Regions from separate parts of the Superficieibacter sp. HKU1 genome, predicted to be linked through region 2. Evidence: predicted binding sites of a transcription regulator. Region 2 holds the regulator's gene; each other region holds the start of a gene.
What was found. Region 2 encodes PhoB, which activates phosphate uptake and scavenging genes when phosphate is short. Its sites were predicted from a motif close to CTGTCATAAAACTGNCNNAT; they were not measured.

Region 1 (9,936 bases), 1.9 Mb from region 2:
ATCAGCAACCTGAAATACCAGACGCTGCTGGACTCTATTCAGGGACGCAGCCCGAACGTGGCTTTGCTGCCGCTGATCTCGATCCCTGAACTGGAAACCTGGGTAGAGACCTGGGCCTTCTCCGAAACGATCCACTCACGCTCTTATACGCATATCATCCGTAATATCGTTAACGATCCGGCGATTGTATTTGACGATATTGTCACCAATGAGCAGATCCAGAAGCGTGCTGACGGCATTTCCAGCTATTACGATGAATTAATCGAGATGACCAGCTACTGGCATCTGCTGGGCGAAGGCACGCACCAGGTGAAGGGTAAAACCGTCACGGTTAACCTGCATGAGCTGAAGAAAAAACTCTACTTGTGTCTGATGAGCGTGAACGCGCTGGAGGCCATCCGCTTCTACGTCAGCTTCGCCTGCTCATTTGCCTTCGCCGAGCGTGAACTGATGGAAGGCAACGCCAAGATTATCCGCTTGATCGCCCGCGACGAAGCGCTGCACCTGACCGGCACTCAGCATATGCTGAACCTGCTGCGCTCCGGAACCGACGATCCGGAGATGGCGGTAATCGCTGAAGAGTGCAAACAGGAATGCTATGACCTGTTCGTACAGGCGGCGTTGCAGGAGAAAGAGTGGGCAGGCTATCTGTTCCGCGATGGCTCTATGATTGGCCTGAACAAAGATATTCTGTGCCAGTACATTGAGTACATCACCAATATCCGCATGCAGGCCGTGGGTCTGGATTTGCCGTTCCAGACCCGCTCGAACCCTATTCCGTGGATCAATACCTGGCTGGTGTCCGACAACGTACAGGTTGCACCGCAGGAAGTGGAAGTCAGTTCTTATCTGGTCGGTCAGATTGACTCTGAGGTCAATACCGACGACCTGAGCGATTTCCAGCTCTGATGAGCCGGGTCACGCTGTGCATCACTGGCACCCATTTGCTGTGCCAGGATGAGCACCCGTCGCTGCTGGCGGCGCTGGAATTTCATCAGGTGACGGTGGAATACCAGTGTCGTGAAGGGTACTGCGGCTCCTGTCGCACCCGGCTGGTGGCAGGTCAGGTCGAATGGCTGACGCAACCGCTGGCATTCATTCAGCCCGGCGAGATTTTGCCCTGCTGTTGCAGGGCGAAAGGCGATATTGAAATTGAGATTTAAGCGGCTTAATGCAGTTCTCTGGTGGAAACCAGCTTGACGTTGCCGCGCATTTTCATCTGTACGATATACAGCGCACCAGCAAGTACCACCACCACCGCGCCTACCAGATAAATCGCCCGATACCCTGCCCCCTCAACCATCAAGCCCATAATAAAGGCACCCATGGCCATGCCGGCATCCATCGCATTAAAAAATAGCGAGTTGGCGACGCCGATTTTATGCGGCTCAACCGAACTGATAATCTGCGTCTGGAATACCGGGGTGACTGAGCCGTAGCCAATACCGATCAGCGCCCCTGACAGCACCATAGTTACGCTGCCGTGGGTATAGCCCAGCACCACCAGCCCAAGAGTAAAGGCCAGCAGGCAGGGATAGACCACATACTTTGGCCCTTTCTTGTCGCAGAGGTTGCCGGTGAAAGTACGGCACGCCATCAGAAATAGCGCGTAACAGAGCAGAAAATTACTGGCCGCCGCCATTAAATCCAGCTCGTGCGCCATTTTGAAACGCACTATCCGCATATTAAAATTATCCCCTATGAAGCCAACAGCGCGGAAATAATAGACTCGCTGCAAAAAGCAGACATCGATGCCGGCTTTGTCCATTTTCCGATAAATGGCCTGTATTCTGTCCCGGTTTATACCGATAAATTTTGCGTGGTAGTGCCTGAACAGCATCCTTTTGCGCAGCGTGAGAATGTCGCCCTTGAGGCGTTATTTAATGAGCCGCTGATTATCAGTAAAGGGCGCTATGAATTAAGTATTATGAGCCTGTTTAAAGAGCATAACATCACGCCCAGAATTAAATATGAATTTAACCATCCGGCAACGGCCATCAGTTTTATTCGTCAGGGGCTGGGGATCGCTCTGTTACCCGAGCTGACGCTAAACAGCGTGGAGCATAATCTCTGTTCTGTGCCGCTGGAGCCAACCTTTTACCGGACTATTTCGCTGGTCAGTAAAGAAGAACCCATCAGCGGTAGCCCGCTCGCGTTGCTGAATGCCTGCCTGCAACATTCTGCGACCGTGAAGTAGCCGGGCGGCCTTGCGCCGCCCGGCCAGTATTACCGTTGCTTCTGCGCAAGGGCAGCATGGTGACGCTTCTCGCCGATCATCACCACAATCAGCAGGAGCACGGCCAGCACGCTGCCGCCAATCATCACAATAAATCCGCCGTCCCAGCCAAAGAAGTCGACGGTATAACCGACAATCGCACTGGCCGCTACCGATCCGCCGAGGTAGCCAAACAGGCCGGTAAAGCCCGCCGCCGTACCCGCCGCTTTTTTCGGTGCCAGCTCAAGGGCATGCAGACCAATCAACATTACCGGGCCGTAAATCAAAAAGCCGATGGTAATCATACAGACCATATCGACCGTCGGGTTGCCCGGCGGGTTAAGCCAGTAAACCACGGTGGCAATGGTCACCAGCGTCATAAAGAAGACGCCGGTCGCACCGCGGTTACCACGGAAGACTTTGTCCGACATCCAGCCGCAAAGCAGCGTACCGGGGATCCCCGCGTATTCATATAAGAAGTATGCCCAGGAAGATTTATCCAGCGCAAAATGCTTCACTTCTTTCAGATAGGTCGGTGACCAGTCGAGAATGCCGTAGCGCAACAGGTAAACAAATACGTTAGCAATGGCGATATACCACAACAGTTTGTTGGGCAGTACGTACTGCATAAAGATTTGCTTCGCGGTCAGTTCCTCTTCCGCTTTCTCGTTATAGTCATCCGGATAATCGTTTTTGTACTCTTCAATAGGCGGCAGGCCGCAGGACTGCGGGGTGTCGCGCATCAGGGAGAAAGCAATGACAGCCACCACAATCGCGGCAAACGCTGGCATATAGAGCGCCGCTTTCCAGTCGTTAAACCACGCCATCCCCAGCAGAAATAACAGCGGAGGAATACCGCCACCGACGTTATGCGCGCAGTTCCACACCGAGACGATCCCACCGCGCTCTTTTTGCGACCACCAGTGGACCATCGTGCGCCCGCACGGCGGCCAGCCCATGCCCTGAAACCAGCCGCAGATAAACAGCAGCACAAACATGATGGCGATGCTGGAGGTGGCCCAGGGCACAAAGCCCATAAACAGCATCACTAACGCCGCCAGAATCAGGCCCGCCGGGAGGAAAACGCGCGGATTCGACCGGTCGGAAACCGAGCCCATAATGAATTTGGAGAAACCGTAGGCGATGGAAATCCCCGACAGCGCAAAACCCAGGTCGCCGCGTGAAAACCCTTGTTCAACCAGATACGGCATGGCGAGAGCAAAGTTTTTACGCACCAGATAATAGGCGGCATAACCGAAGAAGATCCCCAGGAAAATTTGCCAGCGCAGTCGACGATAAGTCGGGTCAATTTCCGCCTCAGGCAGGCGCGCCCGATGAGGAGCAGGTTTAAAAATACTCAGCATAATAGCCTCCGTGGCCATGTCATATTCAGAGGTAAAAAGCAGAACGTCTGCTTCAGGGGGTTCATACGTTATAAATCGGCAACCACAGGCTGAAGTAAAGCACAGATTGTTACATTTTTATGACAAATGTTCAGAAAGGCGCATGCGGTCACATTTAATCTTCGTAAAATGCGCGAATGTGCTCGAAATCAAACATTCCTTACCTTTTCTATGGCTAAATGTTAATAAACGAACAGTAAGGGGAAGGCGATGAAGGCACCGGTAGCGCAGGAAAGTGATGTGATTGTCATTGGTGGCGGAGCCACCGGTGCCGGTATCGCGCGCGACAGCGCCCTGCGCGGGCTGCGGGTTACGCTTCTTGAACGCCATGATATTGCGACGGGTGCCACGGGGCGCAATCATGGATTGCTGCACAGCGGCGCGCGTTATGCGGTGACCGATGGCGAATCAGCGCGCGAGTGCATTAGCGAAAATCAGATCCTCAAACGCATCGCCCGCCACTGCGTTGAACCCACCGATGGCCTGTTTATTACCCTGCCAGAGGATGAGCTGTCATTTCAGGCAACCTTTGTCAGCGCCTGCGAAAGCGCCGGGATCCGCGCGGAGATTATCGACCCGGCCCTCGCCAGGCGGATTGAACCCGCGGTTAACCCGCACTTAACGGGTGCCGTCAGAGTCCCGGATGGCACCCTCGATCCTTTCCGCCTGACCGCCGCGAACATGCTGGATGCCCGCGAGCACGGTGCCACTATTCTTACCGCCCATGAAGTGACCGGGCTGGTGCGCAACGGCGCGACGGTGTGCGGCGTGCATGTCATTAATCATCTGACCGGCGAAGCGCAGACGCTTTATGCCCCGGTCGTGGTCAACGCGGCAGGGATTTGGGGTCAGCGCATCGCGGAGTATGCCGACCTGAGTATTCGCATGTTTCCGGCCAAAGGATCGCTGCTGATCCTCGATCACCGTATTAATCAACACGTGATCAACCGCTGCCGCAAGCCTTCCGACGCCGATATTCTGGTGCCTGGCGATACCATTTCGCTGATTGGTACCACCTCCCTGCATATTGATTATGCTGAGATTGACCAGAATCGGGTGACGGCCGAAGAAGTGGATATTCTGTTGCGCGAGGGGGAAAAGCTGTCGCCGATTATGGCGCAGACCCGTATTTTACGCGCCTATGCCGGGGTTCGCCCGCTGGTCGCCAGCGATGACGATCCGAGCGGGCGCAACGTCAGCCGGGGCATTGTTCTCTTCGATCACGCCAGCCGCGACGGTATGGAAGGCTTTATTACCATTACCGGCGGCAAACTGATGACCTACCGGCTGATGGCGGAATGGGCAACCGACGCCGTCTGCCGCAAGCTGGGAAACCATCAGCCGTGCACCACCGCCAGCACGCCGCTGCCCGGATCGCAGGGGCCGGTGGAACATACGCTGCAACGCATGATCTCGCTTCCTGCGCCGCTGCGCGGCTCGGCGGTATACCGCCACGGCGACCGCACTCCCTCCTGGCTGGGCGAAGGCCGCCTGCACCGCAGCGTGGTGTGCGAATGTGAAGCGGTGACCGCCGGAGAAGTCCAGTACGCGGTGGAAAATCTGGCCGTCAACAGTCTGCTCGATCTGCGCCGCCGCACCCGCGTCGGCATGGGAACCTGCCAGGGCGAACTGTGCGCCTGCCGCGCCGCAGGCCTGCTCCAGCGGTTTAACGTCACCACATCAGCCCAGTCATTACGCCAGCTTTCCGACTTTCTTAACGAGCGCTGGAAAGGCATCCAGCCCGTCGCGTGGGGCGATGCGCTGCGCGAAAGTGAATTTACGCGCTGGGTTTATCAGGGCCTGTGCGGTCTGGAGAAGGAGCAAAAGCATGAGATTTGATACGGTGATCATCGGCGGCGGTCTGGCGGGTCTGCTGTGCGGGCTGCGATTACAGAATGCAGGTCTGCGCTGTGCGATTGTCAGCCGGGGGCAAAGCGCCCTCGCCTTCTCCTCCGGATCGCTCGATCTGTTAAGCGTCCTGCCGGATGGCACGCCAGTCAGTGATATTCGTACCGGTCTGGAAAAACTTGGCGTGCAGGCACCAGAACATCCCTATTCGCTGCTGGGGGTGGAAACGGTGCTCACGCTGGCCCAACAAACGCAGCACCTGCTGGCGGAATGCGGGGCATTAATGCAGGGAAACCTCAGCCACAATCACTCCCGCGTGACGCCGCTCGGCACGCTGCGCAGCGCCTGGCTTAGCCCGCAGGAGGTACCCGTCACGCCGCTGACTGCCCGGCGAATTTGCGTGGCGGGCATTACCGGCATGATGGATTTCCAGCCCCACCTCGCAGCCGCCTCGCTGCGCGACTACGGACCCACGGTGGAGGTCGCCGAGATCGACCTGCCAGAACTGGATATGCTGCGCGACAATCCCACGGAATTTCGCGCCGTCACCATCGCCCGCGTGCTGGACGATGAAGCGCACTGGCCGCGGCTTTATCAGGCGCTTCTGCCGCTGGCGCAGCGCTGCGATGCCCTGTTTATGCCCGCCTGCTTTGGCCTGGAAGATCGTCGCCTTTATGAATGGTTAAGCCAGCGGCTTCCCTGTTTGCTGCATTTATTACCGACGCTGCCGCCGTCGGTGCCTGGTCTGCGTCTGCATCGTCAGCTACAGCGTCAGTTCGTTAAATCCGGCGGTACCTGGCTGCCTGGCGACGAAGTTAAGCGGGTCACGCTGAGCGAAGGAAACGTGAGCGAAGTCTGGACCCGTCATCATGCGGATATTCCGCTGCGTCCACGTTTTGTGGTTCTCGCCAGCGGCAGCTTTTTCAGCTATGGCCTGCTGGCCGAACGCAACGGTATTCGTGAGCCTGTTTTAGGGCTTGAGGTCCAGCAAACCGCCAGCCGCGCCGACTGGTATGCGCGTGATTTTTTTGCCCCTCAGCCGTGGCAGCAATTTGGGGTGAAGGTCGATAGCCACCTGCGTCCGCAAGCGGCTGGCGAAACCCTTACCAATGTGTTCGCGGTCGGCGCGGTCCTTGGCGGATTTGATCCGATTGCCCAGGGTTGCGGCGGCGGCGTCTCAGCCGTTACCGCGCTATTTGCCGCCCGGCACATTATCGCGCTTGCCGGAGGCCAGTCATGAGCGATACGCGTTTTGAAAGCTGCATCAAATGCACGGTTTGTACTACCGCATGCCCGGTGAGCCGCGTTAATCCACGCTATCCCGGCCCGAAACAGGCCGGGCCGGATGGCGAACGGCTGCGTCTGAAAGATGGCGCGCTGTATGACGAGGCGCTGAAATACTGCATCAATTGCAAACGCTGTGAGGTGGCCTGCCCGTCAGACGTGAAGATTGGCGACATTATCCAGCAGGCTCGCGCGCGCTACGCTACCACGCGTCCTTCATTACGGAATATTATACTGAGCCATACCGATTTAATGGGCAGCCTGTCCACGCCCTTCGCGCCCGTGGTTAACGCCGCAACCTCGCTGAAGCCGGTGCGTCAACTGCTTGATCATGCATTAAAAATTGACCACCGCCGCACGCTGCCAAAATATTCTTTTGGCACCTTCCGCCGCTGGTACCGGAGCGTGGCGGCGCAGCAGGCGCAGTACCCCGATCAGGTCGCCTTTTTCCACGGTTGCTTTGTGAATTACAACCATCCGCAGCTGGGTAAGGATCTCATTCGCGTGCTGAATGCGATGGGCACCGGCGTACAGCTACTGAGTAAAGAGAAATGCTGCGGCGTGCCGTTAATCGCCAACGGTTTTACCGATAAGGCGCGCAAACAGGCAGTCAGCAATGTGGCGTCGTTACGGGAAGCGATTAGTGAGAAAGGTATCCCGGTCATCGCGACCTCTTCCACCTGCACGTTTGCCCTGCGCGATGAATATCCGCAGGTGCTGGACGTGGACAATAGCGGACTGCGCGAACATATTGAACTGGCAACCCGCTGGCTATGGCGCAAACTGGATGCGGGGCAAAGGCTGCCGCTGAAAACGCTGCCGCTGAAAGTGGTGTATCACACGCCGTGCCATATGGAAAAAATGGGCTGGACGCTGTATACGCTAGAGCTGCTGCGCCTGATCCCAGGGCTGGAACTCACGGTGCTGGACTCGCAGTGCTGCGGAATTGCCGGCACCTACGGCTTCAAGAAGGAGAATTACCCGACGTCGCAGGCAATAGGCGCGCCGCTATTTCGGCAAATTGACGAGAGCGGTGCCGATCTGGTGGTGACGGACTGCGAAACCTGCAAATGGCAAATTGAGATGTCCACCAGCAAACGCTGTGAACATCCCATTACGTTACTGGCGAAAGCGCTGGACGGGTAACAGCGCCACATTAGCAGAAGTGCCTACAGCGCCAGCGACTCCACCACGTTAATCCAGCCGTGTTCGCTGGCAATCGGTTTACCCGCCAGCCAGCGGCGCAGCATATTGAGCGCCATCATCGCCGCAACCTCCTGGCGGACCTGAAGGGAATGACGGGTGGCACTGAACTTCACCCGCAGCGCCCACGTACCATCCGGGGTAGAGAGGGCAAAGTTCAGGTGATCGGACTCCAGCCCGGTCACTGCCAGCGCCAGTCCGGCAAAATGGCTGCGGCGACGCTCTCTCACCCAGCGCGCCGTCTGCGCCAGCGTCTCTTGCTGGGCGGGGATCACTTCTGAAGCCAGCAGCGGCGCTCCGGCGCGCGAAAGCTGTAATGCCACCAGACCGGCGGTAAACTGTTCGCTGAGGGTCAGACTAAGCTGTCGTTCCTGAAGCTGGTGGGTAATTTCCGCCGGAAGTCCATCGGTGCCTTCGAAAATCAGACTCTCCCCGGCGACGCGTTTCACTTCCGGCCACAGGGCCAGCATCGCGTCGCGCTGCGCGGCAGGTCCGGTCAGCTTCAGTTCAATAATCGGCATTGAAGAGCGGTAGCCCATCGTGACGCCCGGCGGCAATGCCAGCGGATCGAGGCTTTGCGCTAAATCGCTTTCTGAACGACCAAAGGTGGTCAGACGCAGGCACAGCGGCGGTTCGACGTGGGTATAACGTTTCTGTAAACGCGGCAGGATCTGCTGCTCGACCATCACTTTAAATTCCGACGGCACGCCGGGGGTGAAAAAAATCAGGCAGCGGTTAAGCTCAAGGGCAAATCCACAGGCGGTTCCCACCGGATTGTCCACCAGCTCCGCGCTGGCCGGAATTTCGGCCTGCTTACGGTTACTGGGGGCCATGACGCGTCCACGTTCGCTAAAAAAGCGCTCCATTTGTACCAGCCACACTTCATGCAGCACCAGCGCTTCACCTTTCGCCGTGGCGGCGGCTAAGGCGCTTAAATCGTCACTGGTCGGCCCCAGTCCACCGTTAACGATCAGCACATCTGCATGTTCGCTGCGCTCACGCAGGACGGCGACTAAATCGTCCAGGTTATCGCCAACCGTATTGCGGCGAGAAAGCGGAAATCCCTGAGTAAATAAAAAATCGGCAAGCCAGGCGGCGTTGGTATCGACGATCTGCCCGTGCAGCACTTCGTCACCCGTGGATAGCATCTCCACATTTATCATCATTTTCTCCAGCAAAAGAGGACGATTCACTATAGCGCATGCGGAGGGGAAAAAAAGCGGCGCGGCGATTTACCGCACCGTGGGGATCAGAAGCTGGCATTCACGCCGACGTAAGGGCCGTCTGCCACCGCGCTGTCGCGGTCACCATCTTTACCGGACAGATTGATATAGCGATAACCGGCTTCAACGCTTAACGGACGCATGATGGTCATACGCGCACCCGCGTTAGCTTCCTGGTAATCTTTCACCCCGCTGGAGAGGGAGTCAGGAGAATAGTAATACTCGCCAAACAGACGGAAACGATCGCCGATTTTCCACTGCAGGCCACCGCCAACTGCCGCGGCATAGCCCTCATCGCCTTGCTGAGGATTAAGGTAAACACCTTTTCCGCCAGCGGTCGCCAAAAACGGACCCAGCGGAATATTTAAACCTAAGCCCAGCCCAGCGATATCGCCGTCATCATCGTTATGCGCCCAGTTGCCGGTCATGGCCAGGCCAGTAGACTCGGTGCCCAACCCTACGTCGATATTGGTGTAATCCTCACCGGCCTGGCCGCTAATGCTAAGCGCGTTAGCGGCAGCAGAAACAAAAAGCAGTCCACATACGCCTACCAGAATTCTTTTTTTCATTGTATTGCTTCCACACAAATGCAAAGTAAACATCCCAAAACGCCGGGATTGTACAGCTGAATCAGAGAGAAGCAATGCACGAAAAACGCGATCGCAGGTAATAAATGTAAAACAGGATTACCGCCAGGTTGAGAGGTACAAGGTATGGTTGTAATAGCGAAAGACAAATTGCGTGAGATCAATATTTTGCT
Region 2 (9,936 bases):
GTCAGAAGCTCCCCCTCAAACGTGGCTTTCCCCTCTTTCAGATACCATGCCTTAACGTTTAACAGCGGCGAATCACCAACTACCACTTCACACGCCTGACCGCGGTTAATCGCCACCAGCACGCGCTGCTGTTTCAGCATCCGCACGAACACCACTACGTCGCCCTCGGCATAGATCACCTGGCAAGCACCGCGGCGCAGCGCCTGGCTGCGCCGACGCAGTTTTGCCATTCGCTGATAAAGGGCCAGCAATTCGCCGTCCTGCTTGCCCTTATCCCACGGGAACGGTTTGCGGCAGAAAGGATCGTTCGCCCCGTCCAGCCCCACTTCATCGCCATAGTAAATACAGGGCACGCCGGGCCAGGTAAACAGCCACACCACCGCCAGCGGCAGACGCGCCACGTCTTTACCCAGCAGCGTTTTGAAACGTGAGGTATCGTGGCTGTCGAGCTGATTAAACATCCGCAACTGCTGCTGATGCGACAGCGAAGCGCGATAGTTATCCATCCAGGCGACGCAGGTACGGGCATCAATGTTTTGCGGATCGTAAGAGAGATCGGTATTCGCCAGAAACGCCCACAGCGGCTTGGTGAAGCCCATGTAGTTCATTGCCGAATCTTCCGCGTCCATTTGCAGCCACTGGCGGGCATCGGCAAAATGTTCGCCAAAAACAAACGCGTCGGGGCGAGCTTCTTTCGCCGCGCGGGTAATGCCCGAGACATGCTGCAGGTTGTTACGCGCACCGCCGTTCTCGCCGAGCATATGCACGACGTCCAGCCGCCAGCCGTCCATATTCCACGGCGCTTTCAGCCAGTGGCGCACGATGCTGTCATCGCCGGCGTAAATTTCATCAACCAGCGTCTGCGACTGAAAATCCAGCTTCGGCAGACTGGCGTAACCCAGCCAGTCCAGCGCGCGGCCATCCGGGGAAAAGCTGTACCAGTCGCGCCAGCGCGAATCAGGATTATGGCAGGCTCCACCGGTGCCCCGGTTATGACGATCAAACCAGGCATGGGAATCGCCGCTGTGGTTAAACACGCCGTCGAGGATCAGCCGCATTCCCTGTTCCAGCGTATTCTGCCGCAGACGAAGTAGCGCTCCGTTGCCGCCAAACTGCGGGTCGACCTGGCGATAATCTTCAGTATCATATTTATGCACGCTGGGTGCGGAAAAGATGGGGTTCAGGTACAGCGCGGTAACGCCCAGCGTTTTCAGGTACGGCAGCTTTTCGCTGATACCGTCGAGATCGCCGCCATAAAACGTCGATCCTCCCGCTTCCGCCGTGACCGGATCATTCCATTCACGCAGCACGATTTCACGCCCGGCGGCGTGGTGATAATAGACGTTATCCTGATGGATCGGTTGGCGCTTACCGCGCGCAAAGCGATCCGGGAAGATCTGATAAAACACCTGATCGGCCACCCAGTCGGGACCATTATCCGGCAGATCCAGCGCAAAACGCTCCAGTTTCGCCGGTGGAAAGCGGTTGAAGCCCTGCGGCGTGAACCACAGCTGGCGATCCTCCCACAGCAATTTAAAGCTGTAGCGGCGGCGGGGCTGCCCTTCATTAAGATTGATATCCACACGCCAGACCACGATCCCCGGTGAGGGCGCGCGGGCAGAACGACGCATGGACAGGGAAATTTCTTCGTTATCCAGCTCAGTACGCAGTACTACACGGGCGGGTAAGTTTTCTCCGCGCAGCCACAGCGTCACCGTGAGTCGATCCTGTCGCTGCGAGATAAACGGCGCAACGGGAAGATGCCAGGCATGTAACATCATCAATCCTCTTTCCTGAAAAATCAGCCTACCATGACACAAGCCGCGCCGCTCCCCCTCCTCTTTTGGCTGTTTTTCCAGGGGTGAAGCCGGGGGCGCAGAACACTCATGATAGATCGGTTTTTAGTACGCAAGAGAATGCAAATGTAAGCAAAAAAAGACCGGGATGTCTCCCGGTCTCAGACTGCTGACAAACGTTATACCGCGGAATTATGCCCGGCGACGCTTAAACATCCAGCCAATCAGCAGCAGCACAATCCAGCCGAAGCCAACGTACAGCGAAATACGCGTATCCGGATGATAGCCAATCAGCGCAATGATAAAGACCAGGAAGATCAGCCCGATTATGGTCGTCACCACACCGCCCGGAACCTTAAACTTCAGCGCTTTGGTCTCTTCCGGCGACAGGCGGCGGCGGAACGCCACCTGTGACAGGAGGATCATTATCCACACCCACACTGTCGCGAACGTTGCCAGCGAGGCAATCACCAGGAAGACATTTTCCGGAATGATGTAGTTAAGATATACCGCCAGCAGCAGCGCGAAGGTCATCACCACGACCGTCACCCACGGAATACCGCGACGTGACGTTTTGGCGAAAAATTTGGGGGCACTGCCCTGCTCCGCCATACCGTGCAGCATACGCCCCACGCCGAAAACGTCGCTGTTGATAGCGGAAAGCGAGGCGGTCAATACCACAAAGTTCAGGATACTGGCAGCAAAGGTGATCCCCATATGCTGAAACGTCAGAACAAATGGGCTGCCGTCTGTGCCGACCTGGTTCCACGGGTAAATGGACATAATCACAAACAGCGTCCCGACGTAGAACACCAGAATACGCATCGGCACGGAATTGATAGCGCGGGGAATGGAGGTCTGCGGATCTTTCGCCTCGCCCGCGGTAATACCGATAATTTCAATACCGCCGTAAGCAAACATCACCATTTGCAGCGACATCACCATCCCCAGCCAGCCGTTGCTGAAGAAGCCGCCGTTAGTCCACAGGTTATGGATCCCGGTCGGTTGCCCGCCGTTGCCAATCCCCCAGATGATGATGCCGACGCCCGCCACGATCATAATGATAATGGTGGCGACCTTAAAGAAGGAGAACCAGAACTCCAGTTCGCCGAACACCTTCACGCTCATTAAGTTGACCGCGCAGATGATCATCACCACGCTGAGCACCCAAATCCAGTGCGGCACATGCGGGAACCAGACGCCCATATAAATGCCGAACGCCGTAACGTCGGCAATGGCGACGATCAGAATTTCAAAGCAGTAGGTCCAGCCGGTGATATAGCCCGCCAGCGGGCCGAGGTTGTCCTGAGCGTAACGTGAGAAGGAACTGGCAGACGGGTTGTGGACCGACATCTCCCCTAATGCACGCATGATGATATACGCGGCAACGCCGCCGATAATATAGGCCAGCAGTACGCTGGGACCTGCCATTTTTATAGCATCTGCCGAGCCATAAAAAAGGCCGGTACCGATTGCCGACCCGAGTGCCATAAAGCGGATGTGACGGGTGCTCAGTCCCCGCTTCAGCTTGTTAGTACTTTCCATCGTTTCAAATGCCATTCAACACAAAAAATAAAAAACCACGGAACCCTAAGCTCCGTGGTTAAACGAACCGCCGTGCAACGATTAATGTGCGCTGGAGGTGACCTGGCGGCCCATGAGGCGATCGCAGATAACCGCCAGCACAATCATCACTACCGTTGGCATCAGCCACGCCAGCCCCTGCTCGGTAAGCGGTAAACGCTCGGTCCACGCAGGCAGGACATCTTTCAATGCCGAGGCTTTAATGCCGTCAATGATACCAAAAAGCAGGCTGATGAACATGGCGGGCGCAATCACGCGCGATGAATTATGCCACCATGGGCGGGTGAAGCTTAACACAACCAGTGCGATACACGGTGGATAGATCGCCGTTAATACCGGCACGGAAATCTGAATCAGCTGGCTCAGCCCCAGATTGGAGACCGCCATAGAGAACACGCCAAGGATAAACACCAGCGTGCGATAGGAGAACGGCAGATACTGCGCAAAGAACTCAGCGCACGCACAGGTCAGGCCCACTGCCGTCACCAGACAGGCAATGAAAATCAGCGCCGCCAGCAGTAAACTTCCTGCGCCGCCGAAAGTATGCTGAACATACGCGTGCAGAATAGTCGCACCGTTAGCCGACTGGTCAACTAACGTAGCGCTGTCGGAACCCAGGCGGAACAGCGCCAGATACAGCAGCGTCAGCCCAATACCGGCCATCAGCCCCGCCCATACCGTATAGCGGGTCAGCAGACGCGCTTCAGTAACGCCGCGCGAACGGGCAGCGTTGACAATCACGATACCGAAGACCATTGCGCCCAGGGTATCCATCGTCAGATAACCGTTAACGAAGCCGTTAGAGAAAGACCCCGTCTGATAAGCATCAATCGCATGGCTGATCGGGCCGGCAGGCCATACCAGCGCGGCGACGGAAAGTACCGTCAGGGCGAGAATTTTCATCGGCGCGAGGAAGTTGCCCACCGTGTCCAGCAGCTTACCGGGATAGAGAGAAACCACGATCACTAGCGCAAAATAGACCAGGCTGTAGATAAAGGTTGGCATCGCCCCGTCCCCCGTCAGCGGTGCAATACCCACTTCAAAGGAAACCGTCGCGGTACGCGGGGTGGCAAACAGCGGACCGACCGCCAGATAGCAGATGGTGGCCAGCAGAATACCCGCGCCTTTACCGATCGGCGTACTGAGGCTATCAATCCCACCGCCGACTTTCGCCAGCGAAATAACCGTCAGCACCGGCAGACCGACCGCCGTAATCAAAAAGCCAATGGCCGCCGTCCAGACGTGCTCGCCGGCCTGCAAACCGACCATAGGAGGAAAAATGATATTGCCAGCACCGACAAACAGGGCAAAGGTCATAAAGCCCAGAGCCATGATGTCGCGAGATTTTAACTGATGGGTCATAAATTATTTACTGCCTGTGGATGTGGTGTTGTAAATGAATTGTTGCTTTCCATGCGGGACGATCGCGCAGCAATTGCATATATTTCCAGCGGGATATACTCCCTGACTGACGTGACGAAGTATTGTTTTTCGATTTATCACGCAAAAGCAGTCGGTATGACAGCCTCTGGGGCGCAATTTAAACGCTTATAACGTTTTAAAGCAAGGCAGGATCGTAAAACCAGATGATTATGCTAATTCAGAATATTCAGCCAGCATGATGGACCAGTTATCAGAAAAACTGATGGCTGATCATTCGAACAAAAAAGCAGCAGGCGCGAGGATATGGCACCCGTTTCGCTTACCTGCAAACTAAACAGACCAGCCCAGGCTGGTCTGCGGAAAGTTACGGTTACAAGCGGCATAACCAGCCTAGTTTCTGGCAATGAATCGTTCCGGAAGCAAAAAGCTAAATTGCGTTCCTTCACCCGGCTTACTGGTAATGTTGAGGCGACTATCATGATGATTTAACGCATGTTTCACGATTGCCAGCCCCAGCCCGCTGCCGCCGGTCTGCCGCGAACGGGCCTTATCAACACGATAAAAACGCTCGGTCAGGCGCGGAATGTGTTCGGCAGCGATTCCCGGTCCGTTATCGTCAATGGTAAACAGTGCGCCATGAGGCGCGCGCTGCCAGTTGACCGAAATAGTGGTTCCGGCAGGCGTATGATTCACCGCGTTGTACACCAGATTAGAGATAGCGCTCCGCAACTGTTCTTCATTGCCCAGCACTTTTAACGAATCATCCACGGTAAAACGCAGCGTATGACGATCGTGGCTGAGGGTTTGCGCCTCGCGCTCTATCACCCGCAGCATCATCGGCACGTCAATCTTTTCATTGAGGGCCAGCGCAGGTGCCGCTTCAATCCTGGAGAGGGTTAATAATTGTTTTACCAGCGATTCCATACGCTGCGTCTGCTCGCGCATGGTATGCAGCGCTTTTTCGCGCGGCGCGCCTTCAAGCGTTTGCTCCTGCATCATCTCCAGATAACCCTGTAGCACGGTCAACGGCGTGCGCAGCTCATGGCTGACGTTGGCAAAGAAATTGCGTCTCGCGCCCTCAAGCTGGTGCATTTGCGTGGTATCGCGCGCCACCATCAGCCGCTGGTTTTCACTGTAGGGCATCACTCGAAATTCGAGGTGACGGCCATTATTGAGCACCAGATTCAATGGCCGGCTAAAATCGCGATTCTTCAGATAGAGCGTAAATTCGGGATAACGCAGCAGGTTAAGGATATTTTGCCCGTTATCGTCCGGCCAGCGCAGCCCCAGCACCTGCTGCGCCAGGCCGTTACACCAGAAAATCGTGCCTTCTTCAGTCGTCAGCACCACCGCATCCGGCAGCGATTCCGCGCCGCTGCGAAAACGTTTGATGAGGTTGCCCAACTCACGTCGGCGCTTTTTATTGCGTAGCTGCATCTGATGCAGTCCGTAAAGCAGAGGCTCCCAGCTGCCGCGGCCCGGCGGCGGTGTCATACTGCGATCGACCCATAGCCACCAGGAAAGTCGCAGTAAATTCAGAAAGTGCCAGACCAACAGCCCGGTCACCGCCGCCAGCAAAAACCACGGCAGATAACCGAAAAATGCCCCCAGTATCAGCGCAGGCAGGCAGCAGATAACCAGTTCAAAAACCAGCGTTTTCCATGACAGACGTTCCAGCACGCGTCACACTCCTGTCTGAGATCAGAAACGGGTCGAGAAACGATAACCCGTGCCGCGAACGGTTTGAACCATGCGATCGTGCCCGCTCTGCTCCAGCGCTTTGCGCAGGCGGCGGATATGAACATCCACCGTTCTGTCTTCCACGTAGACGTTGGTTCCCCAGACATGATTCAACAGTTGTTCACGGCTGTAAACACGTTCGGGATGGGTCATAAAGAAGTGCAGGAGCTTAAATTCAGTCGGCCCCATGTCGAGCGGGCTTTCACCGGTCATGACCCGGTGCGAGGAGGGATCGAGACTCAATCCCTGCATTTCGATGACCTCATCAACGGCCATCGGGGAAATGCGGCGCATCACCGCTTTAATCCGCGCTACCAGCTCTTTTGGCGAGAACGGCTTGGTGATGTAATCGTCTGCCCCGGTTTCCAGCCCGCGGACGCGATCTTCTTCTTCACCGCGTGCGGTGAGCATTACCACCGGGATTTCGCGCGTCATTGCTTCACGCTTGATATGTTTAATAAACTGAATGCCGGAACCGCCGGGAAGCATCCAGTCCAGCAGGATGAGGTCTGGCCAGGGTTCATTGAGCTGATTCACCGCGCTGTCATAATCTTCCGCTTCAACAGGCTGAAAGCCATTTTGTTCGAGAACAAAGCAAACCATCTCACGAATTGGAGCTTCATCTTCTACGACCAGAATACGTCTCGCCATTTTTTACCCTGTTTATCATCATTATGGATAGCGACGTCATTATGCGTCAGATTTATGACAGATTTATGAAAAAGATGACCGTGTGACGATTGCGTAAACGCGATGTGACAGCCAGCTTCGCCCCGCCTGCTTCAGAGGGTATAATCCGCTGTACGCTTTTTTGCCACGGAACCGACATGCGCATCATTCATACTTCAGACTGGCATCTCGGCCAGAACTTCTACAGTAAGAGCCGTGCCGCTGAGCATAGCGCTTTTCTTGACTGGCTGCTGGATACCGCTCAGACGCAGCAGGTTGATGTCATTATTGTGGCGGGCGATATTTTTGATACCGGCTCGCCGCCGAGCTATGCCCGCGAGTTATATTATCGTTTCGTGGTCGATTTACAGCAGACCGGCTGTCATCTGGTGGTGCTGGCCGGAAATCATGATTCGGTGGCCACGCTTAACGAATCCCGCGACATTCTGGCGTTTCTCAAAACGACCGTCATTGCCAGCGCAGGCGATAAACCGCACCTTCTGTTAAAGCGCGACGGCACGCCGGGCGCGGTGTTTTGCCCGGTGCCGTTTTTGCGTCCGCGCGACATGGTGATTAGCCAGGCGGGGCAATCCGGCAGCCAGAAGCAGCAACGTCTGCTGACGGCCATCACAGATTATTATCAGCAGCAGTATCAGGACGCCTGCGAGCTGCGGGGTGAGCAGCCATTACCGATTATCGCCAGCGGACACCTGACGACCGTCGGAGCCAGCAAAAGCGATGCCGTACGCGATATTTACATCGGCACGCTGGACGCCTTCCCGGCGCAAAACTTTCCGCCCGTTGATTACCTCGCGCTGGGCCACATCCACCGCGCGCAAAAAATTAACGGCAGCGAGCACATTCGCTACTGCGGCTCGCCCATTTCACTGAGCTTTGATGAGACAGGAAAAAATAAAAGCGTCAACCTGGTCACTTTTGCGGAGGGCAAACTCACCGACGTGACACCGCTTGAGGTTCCCGTCACGCAGCCGCTGGCTGTGATCAAGGGCGATTTTGCCGGCATCAGCGAGCAGCTTATGCAGTGGCGTGATGCGCCCGCGACGCCAAAGGTCTGGCTGGATATCGAAATCACCAGCGGGGAATACCTGCATGATATTCAGCGACGTATTCAGGCCCTGACCGAGGATTTACCGGTTGAGGTGCTTTTAGTTAGACGCAGCCGCGAGCACCGCCAGCGTATTCTGGAAGGTGAATTGCGCGAAACGCTCGGCGAACTGAGCGTTGAAGACGTATTTGAGCGCCGGCTGACCCAGGAAGATCTCGACGAGGCGCAGCAAAAGCGGCTGTTTACCCTTTTCGGTCAAACGCTGGAAACCCTGTCCGGAGAGGATGAAGCATGAAAATTGTCAGCCTGCGCCTGAAAAACCTGAACTCACTGAAAGGCGAGTGGAAAATTGACTTCGCTGCAGAACCGTTCGCCAGCAACGGCCTGTTCGCCATCACCGGCGCGACGGGGGCAGGTAAAACGACGCTGCTGGATGCGATCTGCCTGGCGCTGTATCACCAGACGCCGCGCCTTAGCACGCTGTCGCAATCGCAAAATGATCTTATGACCCGCGACACCGCCGACTGTCTGGCCGAGGTCGAGTTTGAAGTGAAAGGTGAAGCGTACCGCGCCTTCTGGAGCCAGAACCGCGCGCGCAATCAGCCGGACGGCAACCTGCAGGCTCCGAGGGTGGAGCTGGCGCGTTGTGCCGATGGCAAAATTCTTGCCGATAAAGTGAAAGATAAGCTGGAGCTGACCGCCACGCTGACCGGGCTGGATTACGAGCGTTTCACCCGTTCGATGCTGCTTTCGCAGGGGCAATTTGCGGCCTTTTTGAACGCCAAACCCGGTGAGCGTGCCGAGTTGCTGGAAGAGCTGACCGGCACCGAGATTTACGGCCACATTTCAGCGATGGTATTTGAAAAGCATAAAACTACCCGTACCGCACTGGAAACACTGCAGGCGCAGGCCAGCGGCGTGGCCCTGCTCAGCGCGGAACAGCAGCAGGCGCTGGAGCAAGGTTTGCAGGCGCTTATTGACGAGGAACGCCAGCAGGTAACGCTGCAGGCGCAGGCGCAAAGTCATCTCAACTGGTTAACGCGCCAGCAGGAGCTGGAGGCAGAGCACCAGCGTGCGCAAAACGCACTTGCCGGAGCGCTGCAGGCGCTGGCCCAGGCGCAACCACAGCTTACCGCCCTGACGCTGGCCCAGCCCGCAGAGCAATTGCGTCCTCTGTGGCGTCGCTGTCAGGAGCAGACCAGCGCAGTGAAGCAAACGCAGCGGCAGGCGCAGGAAGTAAATGCTTGCTTACAAACCGCATTAACCCTACGCGCTCAACTGCGGGCCAGCGCGGAACACCAGCAGGCTTCGCTGCAAACGACGCATAAACACCTGACTGACTGGCTTCAGGAACACGATCGCTGGCGTTTGTGGAGCAGCGAACTCACTGGCTGGCGGCATGCCTTTACCCAGCAAACACGCGATAACGCGCAGCTACAGCAACGACAGCAGCAATTAGCCGGCCATCAGCGAGAACTGGCTGCGCTGCCCGCCGTGACGCTTGCCCTTACGCCAGCCGAAGTCAGCGAGGCCCAGGCGCGCCATACTCAACAGCGCCCGCTGCGCCAGCGATTAAACGCATTACACCTGCGTCTGACCGCCGTCCATCAGAACCTGCAAAAGCTACACGGCACCGTTCAGGCCTCCCGGACGGAATACGCCACGTTAAATGAAAAAATTGTCAATCTGCGCCAGCGT
Region 3 (9,936 bases), 470 kb from region 2:
CTGGCCTGCCATATTGCGGCATTAAAAGGGATCGATTTATCCGTTCGGATATTCGACGACTTTGACCGGGTATTAAAAAGTAAAATCTGAATAGTCAGGAGATAATATGTTAGGGTTTAATCAGGACGAGTACCTGACCAGTGCTCGTGAGATCGTTGCTGCGCGCAAACAGGCGGAACAAGCGGCTGAAGATATTCATCAGGCCGGATTCAGTAATGTATTCTTTGCCTCCGTAGGCGGTTCGCTGGCCCCGATGATGGCGATTAATGAATTTGCCAAAGAAGTTACCACGCTGCCGGTATATGTAGAGCAGGCGGCGGAATTAATCAGCAAGGGCAGTAAAAAGCTTAATAGAGATTCGGTAGTTATTACCCTGTCGAAATCCGGCGATACCAAAGAATCAGTAGCGATTGCCGAATGGTGTAAAGCGCAGGGCATTCGCGTGGTCGCCATTACCAAAAATGCAGGGTCGCCGCTCGCGCATGCTGCTACCTGGCATATTCCGATGCGCCACAAAAATGGCGTGGAATATGAATATATGTTGCTTTACTGGGTATTCTTCCGCCTCGTGGCGCTTAACGGTGAATTCGATAACTATGACCGTTTCGCACACCAGCTGGAATTATTACCGGAGAATTTATTACAGGCAAAACGCGAATTCGATCCGCACGCTGCGGAAATTGCCCGCCGGTATCATACCAGTGATTATATGATGTGGATTGGTGGCGCGGAGATGTGGGGGGAAGTCTATCTCTTCTCAATGTGTATTCTGGAAGAGATGCAGTGGAAACGAACCAAGTCCGCCTCTTCCGCTGAATTTTTCCACGGCACGCTGGAGCTGCTGGAAAAAGATGTGCCGCTGTTCCTGGTAAAAGGCGAGGGCAAATGCCGGGCGCTGGACGATCGCGTGGAGCGTTTCGCGCAGAAGATCACCGGACATCTGGTGGTCATCGATCCGCGTGATTACCCGTTAAACGGGATTGATGACGCCTTCCGCTGGATCCTTGCGCCCTGCGTGGTTTCAACGTTGCTGGTCGATCGTCTGGCGGCGCACTTTGAACATCATTCCGGGCACGATTTGAATATTCGTCGTTATTACCGGCAATTTGATTATTAACCGTTATTGCCCGGTGTTTTCCGCGCCGGGCAACTTTTTTTCGAGGAGGCTCGTAAATATTTATACCTGAAATGGACATGAGGATGAGTACAGAAACATATCCGCCAGCGCGATCTTGCCGGCTTACTCGAGCAACTGGTCACGCTATTATTGCCGGGATATACTACCCACCGGCAACTAGTAACCTTGTTTAACTATATCGGTCAGTACGGTAGCACCCTGGATGCTGGCACTTTTTTTCGCCAGCTGGCGCGCCGCTTACCGCAACATGAGGAAACGTTGATGACCATTGCTGAACAGCTGGAGCAGAAAGGCCGCGAGGAAGGCCATAAAGAAGGCCGCCGCGCGGAAGCGCTGAGGATCGCCCGTAATCTTCTGCGCGATGGCGTAGGCCAGGAAAGCGTGCTGCGCGCCACGGGCTTAAGCACCAGCGATTTACAACACCTTTTGCCGCACTAAGTACACGCCCGGCAGGCAGCGCCAGCCGGGCGGCAAAGACAGATTATCCTTTCGATTTAACCACTTTGATATCCACCATCCCAATCCCCAGCTGACGCGGAGAATGGCCGAGAATATTACCTTCGTTAGTGGACTGCGGTTCTGGCGGGACAATCACCAGCGTTTTGCTGCGTGACGGATTGTCAAAATGCAGCGTGGTGGTGGAAACCTCATTACTTAAGGTCAGTATCTGCTCTTGATTGCCCACGCGTACCGGAACAGGACGGTTAGCGTTAGGCCCCCAGGCCTTGGCGGTGATCACCAGATCAAATTTCTCCGGCAGCGGCGCTTTGTACTCAATCTTCACCTCTTTACCGAGCTGTGCGTTGGACCAGCGTCCCCAGGACTCCGGACGCGAGATGCCGCTGAACTGTTGCACTTCTTCCGGTGCGCCTGCCACATTAAAGACAAAGCTGTCGGCTTTATAGCGGATATCGTTATCGACGATTTTGAGCAGATCGACGTTGTGCTTGTAGCGATCGGTATCGATCACCGTGTCTTTGAAAGCCGTTTTTCCCTGCCACTGGGCTTTATCAACGTGCTGTACCTTTTGCTCTCCCCCCAGCTGACCCTGCGAAACGCACCAGTCGGTTGAGAGTGCCAGCTCAGGTGCCCATAGCTGCGCCATTTTATAGCAGCGATCGACCCAGACGAAGTTATCACGCGGGGCAAAGTCCGCCAGCTGGAAGCGTAGCGGCGCAGAGTATTCACTTTCCGGTAGCGGCTCGACGCGTTTATCCGAAATACGCAGCAACAGCGGCAGACGGAAATGGGTACCCGAGAAGGCGATAGTGTTTTTCTCGCTGTCGAGGGTAAATTCCTTCATCTCTTTAGGGAATTTCCATAGCCGCACAATATCAGGCTTCCAGCCCATCACTTTCTCTTTCATATTCAGGAAGACTTCCGAAAGCGACTGTCCGGACAGGCTGCTGCGCCCGAGGCCGATAAAATTATCGCCCCCCATAATATCCAGCACCGTTGCACCGTTATCCATGGTATTGCGTTTTACCCCCGAAACATCCTGCTGGGGCTTATCGCCGCGCAGGATAAAAAACAGATCGTTACGATCCTGCTTATTCAGGTATTTCCAGGCAGTGTTATTCATTGCCAGATGATCGGACGACACGACAATCACCGTATTTTTGAACCACGGCGACGCTTTAATTTTTTCGATAAGTGCGGCGATGTGCTCCTGGCTACAGCTTACGGCGCTGAACGACTGGTTCGGTTTACCGTCGTACTGGTAGCTTTTACGCTTGCAGGTGCGGGAAATAAAACCGTCAGGATGATGGGTATCTACAGTAAGGGCAAACAGCGAGAAGCGCTTACCGCTGCGGGAAAGCTCCTCAAATTTCTTCCAGGTTTCATCCAGTACGGTGTCATCGTAAAAGCCCCAGTCGTTACGGTAGCCCGGATCGGCAACGCTGGTTTTTAATTCTTCTGCGCCGTAAAGGTGATCGAAGCCGTGGGATCTCAGGAACACATCTTTTCCGGCAAAGCGCAGGTTCGCCCCCTGCATGAAATAGTTTTCATAGCCGGAGTTTTTCAGGATATCGCCGAGGCAAATATTCTGCGGGAAGAAGCTGGACACCGAAGCCGATGCGTTACCTTCAAACGGGGCAAATAAAGGAATGCCACACTGGGAGGCGACCATACCGGCTATCGTGTAGTCGGTCCCGGGCAGTTGCTCAGTATGGCTAAAGTCGATGCTATCTTTTTTTATGGCACCGAGTTCCGGCGCCAGATCGGGGAAAGCCGCTTCATCAAAATAAGTACGTTCCAGACTTTCGCCGTAGATATAAACCAGGTTCAGCTTCGGACTGGCAATGCTTTTCGCCGGTTCTTTGTACCAGTCGGCAAAATCCGGATCGCCGTCGCGGGATTGCGATTTGACCAGCTCGGTGATCTGATGAAATGCGGGGCTGGCGTCAACTGAAGCCAGCGCCAGCATCAATGCCAGCAAACTATATCCCAGATGATGAGGATGATGGCGACGGCGGCGTAATACCCAGCCGAGCGCGAAAAATACGCCGACCAGTGCCAGTATCAGGCCGACACCCGGCAGAATATATTTACTGACGCCTGCGCCGGTAAGGCTGTTGGTCAGGGTATAGAGAACCGCATCGTTAATGCCGTCGCCGGTAAAGTAATCGCTGGCGTAAAGGGTAATATTTAATACGACAAACACGCCCAGTACTGCCAATGTGACGGCAAACCACCAGGTATTACGGCCAGCTTTCCAGGCGTAAATCACCACGGAGGCCAGGAACAGGGCAATAGAAATGAGTTCTGACAACGAGGTATCCTCAACAGCGCCAGGCCCACCTGGCTGATCATCGCTTTTTAGCGCCTACAATGTAATGGTGTTGCCGCATTGCTGCAATTATGGCGTCATAAAAATGTGCTGTGGTTCGGAATTCGCCTGAAAGAGGCGTTTTACGAGGGATATCGCATTATGTTGAGACGGGAAGGAGGGCCGCACAGACGCTGGCGCGGCCTCAGAGGAAAATCAGGAAAGGAAGTTAACGCCCTGTTTTAATACTAAGTCACAGGCTTTGGTTTTCACCTTCTGGGCCAGCGGCGTATCGCCGAGATTGCTCAGGTTAAGCTGCTCGCCGTTTTTGGTATTCAGCAGGCCCTGAATACCTTCCAGATAGTTGGTATCTTCTTTCTGTTCCTGCTGATTTAAGCCTAATTTATCCAGCACCTGATTTTTGATGTTTTCGGTACTGGTCACCGAGGCCAGTTTCTGTTTGGCGCAGTATTGCAGGATCCCCGCGGCGTTATTCATTGTGCCAGCGCTTAGCGCCTGATTACCACCGTTAAGCAGGCTGCCCAGTGAAGAGAGCTGGTTACCATTCTGGCTGTTCAACTGGCTGGCCGCGCTGGAGAGCGAGTCCTGCCAGCTGGCGGCATGGGAGAAGAACGCAGCGCTGAGAAGCAGGCCGCAAAGCAGGGATTTTGCAGTTTTCATAGTCATACTCACGTTGAACAGGACCGATTTTTTATGAGTATACCTCCCCTGCGGGCAAGAATTATCTCAATACTCTTTGCCCGTCACGCGGCTGCGGTAGCTGTCCCAGTTGAAGATGACCCACAAGCTGTTGCCGAGACGCATCCGGTCCATAACGCGCTCGCCAAGCAGTTTGTTCATCTCTTCGATGTTGCTATTGGTTAGCATCCCGGTTGGACGTTTGGAAGAGGAGCGGCGGTCGACGATCTGATTAATGATCACTTTTTCATAGCGCGATTCGTTCTGCATACCAATCTCATCGATCACCAGCAGATCGACACGACTCAGATCGGTGAGCAATTGTTCTTCGCTGGTTTCCCGGTTGCCGAACGAGTCTTTCATCGCCGACATGATATCGGCTACCGTAATGATCAGCACCGATTTGCCGCGCAGCAGCAACTCATTACAGATCGCCGCTGCCAGATGGTTTTTACCGGTGCCGGGCTTGCCGGAAAAGATGAAGCTGGCGATATTACCGTCAAACTCTTCAACATACTGCCGCGCCCTGGCCAGCGCGTTCATTTGCCCTTCGCTCTCCACGCGGTAGTTTTCAAAAGAACAGTTTTGATGCAGAGGGCGAATGCCGGAGCGGTTAAAGGTTCGCTGCATTTTCATCGCCCGGTTTTCACGTTCGATGGCGGCGGAACGGATGTCTCCCTGCTCCTTTTGCCAGGCCAGCAGTTCTTCACCCGTTTTAAATGCGGGTTTAACGTGCGATGGCATCACGTTTTGCAAACGTTTCATTAATTCGCCGACGTTTTTCATGTTCAACCTCTGAAACCGGGGGGGATATGATCGTCTGGTTCACTCAGGCTATTGATATCACGTTTTGCCGAGCCACCACTACTGGCCCGGCTTATTTGCACGCTGCGCGCCAGTTTTTGCTGCCACTGGACGTGGTGGAAGACTCTGCCCTCGGCCTGCCAGTAGGCGATAAACGAGGCCAGTTCTTCTGCTGTAACGGGCTGCGTGAGGGCAATGCCCCATAAGGCCGCAAGACGCTGGAAATCCGCATCCGGCTGCCAGCCGGAGTACATGGCGAATTTCCCCATCGGCACGGCCACGGGTGCCGCAGTTGGTTCTTCATACAAACGCTCGTCCAGCGTAACATCGCTGCCCGGACGTGCCAGTTTAGCTTCCAGCGCCAACAATTGCGCCAGACGGGCAGGGGAGAGTGCGTAAAACGCCGGGGTGTTATTGGCAAATACCGCGACCGCCTGCCCCTCTGCCTTCGCCAGCACGCTGGCATAGTTCTGCATAAAGGCGTCGATACCGACAACATCAGGCGTCAAGATTCTGGAAGACATACGCTATCTCAATACATAAGGGGTGACTGGGTAATAATGGCACATAGTAACACAGTGCATCGAATGGCTGGCAGGCAGGAAAGGGATTAAAAAAAGCGTCCTGATAACCAGCCCGGCAAGGGGGAAACGCCGGGATTGGGTTCCCGGAGAGCGACCCCACCCGATGGTCGCCCCGATGACTACGGAGCGTTGACAACCTCCGGCCTCACCTTCTGCAAAAGTGTCTTCTGGAATGGCGATTTTATCGCGTATGAGGACATCCTCACACCCGAGGATGCTTACGATAGAGCCACAGGCCGGGGATCGATAGCCCGATGGAAAGCGCACCCACAATGGAAGACGCCTTCAGAAAATTGGTCAGCAGCATAATCATCAGATCTTCTGAATAGCCAAAGTGGCTAATTTTCACCGCCGAAACCATGGCGGTATATGCGGAAATACCGGGAAACATGGGGATCACCGCAGCCACAGTAAAAATTTTTGGATGCGCCAGATACCAGCGCGACCAGCGAATACCGATAGTACCCACCAGCATTGAGGCCATAAACGTTGACCACTCAATATTAAATCCGGCGGTGAACATTACCATCCGCGAACCATGCCCAATTGCGCCCAGCAGTGCACACCAGGGAAGCGCCCGGTGTGGAACGTTAAACACCATCGCAAAGCCGACCGCAGGGATAGCGGACAGAAGCATGTCCTGTACCAGCGCCAGCAGAAAATCGATTACGCCCATCCGCGCAGCCCCCATAATGTCAATGCCATGACCACACCAATACAGGTCGCCAGGGTTAACAGGCTGGCGATGGCCCAGCGGGCAAGCCCGGTATTAATATGTCCTTTAAACATATCTGCTACTGCATTAATCAGAGGAAAACCCGGCACCAGCAGCAGAACGCTGGCGGCCATGGCGACGCTTGATGTGTCATGGAACAGAGGCAGTCGCAACAGCAACCCGGAAACGGTGGTAGCGACAAAGGCGGTAATACAGAAATTAAGTTGTGGATGCAGAGAGCGATGGGTCAACACCTGGCGCACATACATAGCCAGGGCGCTGGCACAAAACGTGATAAAAGCACCATCCCAGCCGCCGTTGTTCAATTTACAGAAGCAGGCACAAGAGAGGCCGACCATCACCACCAGCAACCAGCGCGGATAACGTAGCGGTTTAATATGGCTGAACCGTTTTTCAACATCCCGGTGATCCAGAAGCTTATGTTCCGTCATAATGACGATGTGCTGGACTTCGGTCACCACATGCATATTAATACCGCGATCGCTGTTTTTGCGCGTTGAGGTCAGGCAGAGCCCGTCCTTAATCGTCGTTAAAACAATCGCGTTAGCGGAGATAGAACTTTCAACGCTGTCCATCCCCAGCGCAAGCCCCAGACGTGTCGATAGCTCCTCCACGAGTGCGCTTTCCGCGCCGTGCTGCAATAAAAAAAGCCCACACTGAATACATAATCGCGTAATGGTTCGTTGTAATGACTGATCAACTTGCATGGATCGCCCTGAGATGGAAAAAAGAAAAAAAGCAGCGCATAAATGGTTTTACCATGAAGTGACTATGCGATGGCTGTGGCTAAGATCAAAAAACGTGCAAAAAATCCTCAGTTCTGAAATCGGACTTACAGCGGCAGTAGATCAGAAAGAGAGTGCCTGGGATAGTGAGCGGTGGTAAAGTCATAATCTCGCATTTAAAAAATGCAGTAAAATATTTACGTAATGAATATTTTTAGTTTTTCTAAAAAAACTTTTCTTTTTTTCTAATTTGGAATTGATTAAGTTTTTTTTGGTATTGTGAGATATTTACAAGGTTCACATTATCCAGCGAAAGGTATAATGTGATACATGATACGGTTGTACATTGCTAAATGTACAATAATGGACACTTACAGGGAAGAGAAAGATTCACTAAGTTGCATATGAATATATAAATTTTATTTATTCATATGAATGATGTTTGCAATCATAAAATAAAGTGATTCTTCGACAGGATGCGGAGGTTATTTGTATGGGATCAGGACACTGCAAGTATGGCGTCATTATCAGCAAGATACCGGTAATGCAAACCGGACTCAGCGGAATAATGGAACTGCATTTCCCTGATTATGAACTTACCTCATGTCATTCTCCTGAAGAGCTAACGCTTTTCCAGCTTCGCCGCGCCTCCCTGGTTCTGGTCGACCTTTCTGGCGAGTTTCGCCATGCCCGCACTCTCTGTGAACAGTTCTATGCATTAATATCGCAATACCGTGATATTCACTGGATATTTCTTGTTTCTCGCTCCGTCTACCCTTTAGCCGTCGAATTTTTAATGCGTCCTGAAAGCACGTTGCTTTCAGATGCAGAGCCTGTCGAACAAGTGGTCAAAGCGATTCATGCCGGTGGGCTTTCTGCGGAGCGAATTAGCCAGACGTTACTGGCGGCAGAGACGCAAGAAACCGTTAGCGAAGATGACTCCCTGGCTGTGCTGACGCTGTCAGAACGTAAAGTGCTGCGTCTTCTTGGTAAAGGCTGGGGAATTAATCAGATTGCGGCATTACTGAAAAAAAGCAATAAAACCATTAGCGCGCAAAAAAATAGTGCAATGCGCCGTTTAGCGTTACGCAGCAATGCGGAGATGTACGCATGGATAAATAGCGCACAGGGAATGAAAGAGCTGAATTTATTTTCAGCCTATGGAGATTCAATCGAATGGAAAAGAGCCCCGCAAAGCGACATGTCGCTATCGTAGAACCTTGCAGAATGACTGAAGTTGGGCTTCGTCATCTTTTTGGCACGGTGTCTACTGATAACTACACGATACATTTTTTCAGAGACTACGTTGAGTTGAAAAAGGCGCTCAGTACACGTGGTTTTTTTTCAGTGATTTACTCACTCTCAGGCAGCAGGGAACAGCGTCGTGAAGGACTGATGCTATTAAGCGAGCTGAGTCAGCTGTATCCCAAAACGCAGCGGATCATGCTGGCGAATGATGAGCGTGAAGCCCGCCTGGTTAGCCATCTGGCGCCGTCAGGCTTACATGGTATTATCAGCAAAGCGGCACCTCTGGATGTATTACAGGCCCAGCTTGTGACGCTGCTGCGTGAAACCCGTCGGGTTAACGTTAACGCCCATAATCACTGGTACGTTAGCAGTTCCCGGATGCTCAGTCCCACTGAACGCGCTATTCTTCAGTTTATGGCGTATGGCTATTCCATGCCTGAGATTGCCGCTCAGCTTGAGCGTAATATCAAAACGATTCGCGCGCATAAGTTTAATGCCATGACCAAACTGGGCGTAAGCTCTGATATGGGGTTGTTGCACGCGGCCGACATTCTGATCAACATCCCGCTTGCGGGTGAGGAATATGCGGCAGGGGAAGGCAGTATCGTCGCGCATTAAAGTGCGCTACTCTGGCAAAGGACACCGTCCTTTGCCAGTTTCCTCTACAGACAAACATCTACCCAGGTGGCGTCAGTCAACTGCGCCATTCGCTCCGGCGCGATCCTGACCGCGCTATGAATTGCGCCTGCGGCGGGAAAAACTTCCTGGTATTGCCGCAGCGAAATATCACAGTACACGGCCAGCGGATTTTCCAGCCCAAAAGGGCAGACGCCGCCCACCGGATGACCTGTCATGATGACAACTTCATCGCTACTTAACATCCGTGCTTTTGCCCCAAATACGGATTTCAGCTTTTTGTTATCCAGCCGCGCATCGCCTTTCGCCACGACCAGAATCACGTCGTCTTTGACTTTAAGCGACAGCGTTTTCGCAATTTGCCCCGGCTCAACGCGGTGAGCGGCAGCAGCAAGCGCTACGGTGGCAGTACTTTGACTGAGTTCAATTATTTCAACATCGGGCGCGCGATCGGCAAAAAACTGTCGCACAGATTGCAGACTCATGAGGATCTCCTGACTATTATCCGTTTTAATCTGTCACATACGTCGGGTCAATGTAAATAACCCCTCTTCAGCGTCATGAATATTGAGATTTATCGATCCCCTTCACATTCG

Region 1: glpT (glycerol-3-phosphate transporter) is a predicted target of PhoB. The motif match lies at 3,686-3,705, and genes of this name have one in related genera.
Region 3: opgB (phosphatidylglycerol--membrane-oligosaccharide glycerophosphotransferase) is a predicted target of PhoB. The motif match lies at 4,004-4,023, and genes of this name have one in related genera.

What each region holds. Positions count from the first base shown of each region.
Region 1 is NZ_CP119754.1:3,065,019-3,074,954, forward strand. It holds gene nrdB (class Ia ribonucleoside-diphosphate reductase subunit beta) at 1-909, shown strand, start outside; gene yfaE (class I ribonucleotide reductase maintenance protein YfaE) at 909-1,163, shown strand; partial or broken gene P0H77_RS14665 (MFS transporter) at 1,169-1,654, opposite strand; partial or broken gene P0H77_RS14670 (LysR family transcriptional regulator substrate-binding protein) at 1,655-2,197, shown strand; gene glpT (glycerol-3-phosphate transporter) at 2,227-3,579, opposite strand; gene glpA (anaerobic glycerol-3-phosphate dehydrogenase subunit A) at 3,829-5,457, shown strand; gene glpB (glycerol-3-phosphate dehydrogenase subunit GlpB) at 5,447-6,706, shown strand; gene glpC (anaerobic glycerol-3-phosphate dehydrogenase subunit GlpC) at 6,703-7,896, shown strand; gene P0H77_RS14695 (nicotinamide mononucleotide deamidase-related protein YfaY) at 7,920-9,116, opposite strand; gene P0H77_RS14700 (YfaZ family outer membrane protein) at 9,203-9,745, opposite strand.
Region 2 is NZ_CP119754.1:1,211,438-1,221,373, reverse strand. It holds gene malZ (maltodextrin glucosidase) at 1-1,778, opposite strand, end outside; gene proY (proline-specific permease ProY) at 1,989-3,341, opposite strand; gene brnQ (branched-chain amino acid transporter carrier protein BrnQ) at 3,423-4,742, opposite strand; gene phoR (phosphate regulon sensor histidine kinase PhoR) at 5,154-6,443, opposite strand; gene phoB (phosphate response regulator transcription factor PhoB) at 6,465-7,154, opposite strand; gene sbcD (exonuclease subunit SbcD) at 7,331-8,533, shown strand; gene sbcC (exonuclease subunit SbcC) at 8,530-9,936, shown strand, end outside.
Region 3 is NZ_CP119754.1:741,586-751,521, forward strand. It holds gene P0H77_RS03560 (SIS domain-containing protein) at 1-90, shown strand, start outside; gene P0H77_RS03565 (SIS domain-containing protein) at 107-1,117, shown strand; gene P0H77_RS03570 (hypothetical protein) at 1,253-1,576, shown strand; gene opgB (phosphatidylglycerol--membrane-oligosaccharide glycerophosphotransferase) at 1,620-3,911, opposite strand; gene P0H77_RS03580 (DUF2501 domain-containing protein) at 4,125-4,595, opposite strand; gene dnaC (DNA replication protein DnaC) at 4,656-5,393, opposite strand; gene dnaT (primosomal protein DnaT) at 5,396-5,935, opposite strand; gene P0H77_RS03595 (threonine/serine exporter) at 6,198-6,671, opposite strand; gene P0H77_RS03600 (threonine/serine exporter ThrE family protein) at 6,662-7,438, opposite strand; gene P0H77_RS03605 (response regulator transcription factor) at 7,950-8,672, shown strand; gene bglJ (DNA-binding transcriptional activator BglJ) at 8,684-9,322, shown strand; gene P0H77_RS03615 (YbaK/EbsC family protein) at 9,367-9,825, opposite strand.